DNA from 2 places in the Streptomyces sp. NPDC001222 genome. Region 1 is predicted to be linked to the other one. Evidence: riboswitches for the same ligand, from Rfam matches in the RefSeq annotation. Region 1 holds a riboswitch; the other holds the start of a gene.
The links. Region 1 has a riboswitch for cyclic di-AMP ahead of ACFY2Z_RS18560 (transglycosylase SLT domain-containing protein). Riboswitches for the same ligand answer to the same signal wherever they lie in the genome.
Positions count from the first base shown of each region.

Region 2: it holds a riboswitch for cyclic di-AMP, as region 1 does, so the genes downstream of both, ACFY2Z_RS14455 (NlpC/P60 family protein) here and ACFY2Z_RS18560 (transglycosylase SLT domain-containing protein) in region 1, are expected to answer to the same signal.

Region 1 covers NZ_JBIAXT010000012.1:122,597-124,758, forward strand. The annotation lists gene ACFY2Z_RS18555 (HAD family hydrolase) at 1-461, shown strand, start outside; gene ACFY2Z_RS18560 (transglycosylase SLT domain-containing protein) at 523-1,032, opposite strand; cyclic di-AMP (ydaO/yuaA leader) riboswitch at 1,037-1,237, opposite strand; gene ACFY2Z_RS18565 (polyprenyl synthetase family protein) at 2,062-2,162, shown strand, end outside.
Region 2 covers NZ_JBIAXT010000008.1:188,836-190,997, reverse strand. The annotation lists gene ACFY2Z_RS14460 (hypothetical protein) at 38-565, opposite strand; cyclic di-AMP (ydaO/yuaA leader) riboswitch at 956-1,128, shown strand; gene ACFY2Z_RS14455 (NlpC/P60 family protein) at 1,136-2,162, shown strand, end outside.

The DNA.
Region 1 (2,162 bases):
CGGTACGGGTCGAGCGGCGCGACGACCTGTGGTGCGAGCCGATCAGCAAGGTGCTGCTGCGCCATCACGCCCTGTCGGACGACGAGTTGGCGACGGCGGCCCGCGCGGCGGTGGGCTCTTTGGCGACGGTCACCATGTCCGGGCCGGGCACCGTCGAGCTTCAGCCGTGCGGTATCACCAAGGCGACGGGGCTCGCGCTGGCCGCCGGCCATCTGGGGCTGGGTCCGTCGGAGACCATCGCCTTCGGTGACATGCCCAATGACATCCCGATGTTCGACTGGGCCGCGCACGGGGTGGCGATGGCCAACGCCCACCCCGAACTCAAGGCCGTGGCGGACGAGATCACCACGTCGAACGAGGACGACGGCATCGCCGTCGTCCTCGAACGAGTCCTCGCCGGTCACCGGCCGCCGGCCGACAGCGCCGGCCGGGGGTCCGCCGGCTGTCACCAGGCCTACTGATCGGCTGCCGGGCCCACCGGTCGGTTGTCAGGTTCCTACCGGTAGGCGACCGACAGGCCTCCTAGTACGCGCTGTTGACGTTGTCGATCGAGCCGTACCGGTGGGCGGCGTAGTTGCACGCGGCTGTGATGTTGGCCACCGGGTCGTAGGGATCGAACGACGTGCCGGGCACGTGGTAGGCGGCGAAGGTCGGGTCGATGATCTGGAGCAGGCCCTTGGAGGGGATCCCCTTACGGGCGTTGGAGTCCCAGAGGTTGATGGCTCTCGGGTTGCCGGACGACTCGCGCATCACGTTGCGGTAGATGCCGTTGTACGTGCCGGGGATGCCGTGCCGGGCCATGACGTCCAGCGACTGACGGATCCAGCTGTCGAGGGTGGTGCCGCGGGTCTTCACGACGGTGACGGAGGTGACGTTCCCCGGCTTGCCGGGCGCGGCGGAAGCGCTGGTCGCTCCCATGACCGGCAGGGCGAGAAGGGCGGCACCCGTCCCCGCGATTGCGAGGGCACGGGTGAGACGGGTGGCCTGGGAGCCACGGTCCCGACGGCGTGCGGGCAGTGCGAAAGCGGACATGTCGCGTTCCTCTCCTGCGCCTGCGAGGTGAGCTGTCGGGTTCGGGCGGGGAGGTGCCCGGCTGTGTTCTCGATGCCGAGGCCACGGCTTCACCCCTAGCCGTTCCGGTGTGGTAGCCGGACCGGCGGCTTACCTGGGTCCCCCGCTCCTGCCGTCATGGGTCGAAGGGCTTCCGGGCGGTGGCAGGATTCGGCGTTCCGCTCGGATCGAGGGGAAGGTATGCGATAGCACATGTCGGGAACAAGCCTGCAAGTCACAGTCCTTCCGAATTGACCATGAAATGGGGGAATAAGGTCCGTGATCCAGATTGTTGAGCTGGGTTCAAGTTGCCATTAGCAAAGCCGGAGTTGGCGACACGCCCGCGACGACGCGCATGTCGAGCACGTGAGCTATTTCACTGCCGCTTCCGCGGTTGCCATCGGCATTTCATTACATAAGCGTTTAATTCGGACAAAGCGGCCACGCTTCATATGGTCCGGCTCGAGTTCGCCGGGCGGGCCGGGATCGCTTGTGCGGCCTGGACTTCCCTGCCGGCAAGGGGAGTTCTCCGGGTTCGCCCCGCCGGGCGGAACGAGTCTCCGGTCGGCGCGTGCGGCGTGCACGGGCGGGCAGGCGTAGTGGAGTTGCAGGGAGTGCGGGGGAGTCGCAGGGGCATTCGGTGGCCGAAAAGGGGCGCCCGGAAGGTGGGGCGGTGATGTGCGGAGAGAGCGGAGAGGTGTCCGGCGCCCGCGAGCCCGGGGGGTAAATGGGGTGATTCATGCCGTAAAAGGTGCTTTTCAGTTATGTCAGAGAATGTCTGTTCGTATCAGATGATCAAGAACATACCGTTCGTGATCCGATACCGCCCGGCCTGGAACAGTGGGCGCTCGTGGTGATCGAAACGTGACCGGATACGCTGACTTGAGTGATGGCGGCGACAGATCGACAAACTTGATAAGTCACGTCGACGAACGGCGTCATCGACCAAGTGACCGTCCTTGAGACCGACCGTGTGAGCGTCAGCAGACGTCAGCAGACAGGAGACCCCACGTGACCGTCGTCGGGCCGTTCGGGCTGAGCGTGCGGGACCAGGCTCTGGAAGCCGATGTCCAGGCCGGATTGGCGGCTGTCGAGGAAGGGCTGCTCGAGGC
Region 2 (2,162 bases), on a different contig from region 1:
CCCGCACCTCACCTGGGGCAGGTGAACCGTCCCGCCGTCAGTCCTTCACGGCGATCTTGAACACGATGATCAGCAGACCGATCAACAGGTTGATCGTGGCGGACACGGCCACCAGGCGCCAGGAGGCCCCGGCATGGCGTGCTGCGGCGGCCGACCAGCCCATCTGCCCGGCCACGGCCACGGAGAGCGCCAGCCAGACCGTGCCCCGCAGGTCCAGGCCCAGCAGCGGGCTGACGGCGACCGCCGCGGTCGGCGGGACGGCGGCCTTGACGATCGGCCACTCGTCACGGCACACATGCAGAACGGTCGCGCGGTCCAGGCGCGGCTGCGCCAGGCGCGCGCCGAACAGCTGGGCGTGGACATGCGCGATCCAGAACACCACGCCGGTACTCAACAGCAGCAGCATCAGTTCGCCCCGCGGCACCGGGCCGTGGGTACCGGCGCCGACCACCACCGAGGCGGCGAGCAGGGAGCCGTAGACACCGCCGGTGTAGTCGGCACGGGCCCGGCGTTCGGCGACGCGCGCCCGGGCGTCGGAGTCGTCCGCCTTGGACCTGCGTCGCATGGGGGATGACCTTCCTGATCGCTCCGCCTCGTCGTGCCGGGGCACCGGACCCTCGTACTGAAGCAGTCGAATAACGGAATATCAGAAATACGAGGCGAGATCGCGCATCGGGCGCCGGTGTCCCCGGCAGTGCGGGTGGACCGCCCTACCGGTACCGGGGGCGCCCGGCGTCACCCACCCGGCGCGGGAATCCTTCGCACTCCGTTCCGCCCGGAAAGCGACGGCCGGGCCAGGGGTGGATCGGCGAAAAGCGGAGCTCGATGGGAACGTCCGGACGAAAATCACACTTAGGTATCGGACATTTCGCGCTTCAATCTTCACGCCAGCCACACAAGTTGGCTAAGTTGACGGCTGGGCCGAGCGACTCCCTCCGGCGAACCTCGCCGGGTTGCACGGCCTCCGCCGAATCCGGTGCATCTTGACCACAGCCGGAACCGGGGACCCAACCGACCACGGGGTGAATCGGTCCAACTGCCGTCGAGGCAGGGGCCGTAGGGCATACCTTCCGGATCCGTCCGCCCGAACCCGTCAGCTAACCCGGTAGGCGGAGCACGGAAGGAGTACGACCCCATGGCGCCGGAGCGAACCCCGGGCCCAGGAGGCTTCGACCTCCCCGGCAGGCGCAGGTTCACCGAGGACGACGCGCCGAGCCGCGACGAGGTCCAGCAGCGGATCCACAGCCTGTATGACCGGGCGGAGACCGACAGCGGAACCTTCAACGCGACGCGCGCGGTGGCGACGGGGACGCAGAGGCGTGCCAATCCGGTGCTCGACAAGGATCGCCGACGCGCCGACCTCGCCCTCGACGACGTGGCCCGGCAGTGGCTCGAGTCGGCGCGCCTGAGGCTGGGCCCGACCGTTCCGGCCGCGCTGCCGCGCGACAGGATGCCGGACAGGCCGTCCGCGGGCCGGCCCTCGGAGCCGGCGAGTCTCCCGGTGAGCGACCTCGTCGTCCTCCTGCGCGAGCTGGGCCTGGCCGACCGGCCCGACCGCGAACTCACCGCCGGCCCGGCCGCGCGTCCCGTGGCGGAGCTGACCGCCGCCGTGGCGGAACCGGCCGCGCGCCCCGCCGCGGAGCTGACCGCCGGACCCGCTGCGGAGCTGACCGCCGGCCCCGTCGCAGCGCTGCCCGCTGCCCCGCCGAGACTGCCGGAGAGTCCCCAGGTCACGCCGGGCGGGGCCACCGAGCCCGAGTCGTCCGTCCCCGAGACCGCCAAGGAGCACACCCGGCAGAGGCTCTCCGCGGCCCGTGACCTGCTGGCCCAGCGATCCGCGCGGCAGGGCACGCCGTCCCCGGCGGTCGAACCCCCGGCCGCGACGGACGCCTGGCGCTCTACGGAGGGGCAGGACGGCCCGGCGGTCCAGGAGGCCTGGCAGCGGCAGCAGGCCGCCGGCCTCGGCATGGACTTCCCGGCCACCTCCCCCGGCACCGGCCTTTCCACCACCGTCCCGGCGGCTCCCCTCACACCGGATCCGCTGACGGACCCTCGATTCGCCACGGAGAACACGCCGTTCGCCGCGGACCCCCAGGCGTTTCCGACCATGGAACCCTGGCCCGCCGCCGGCCAGCTCCCCACCCCGGAACCGTTCCTCGCCG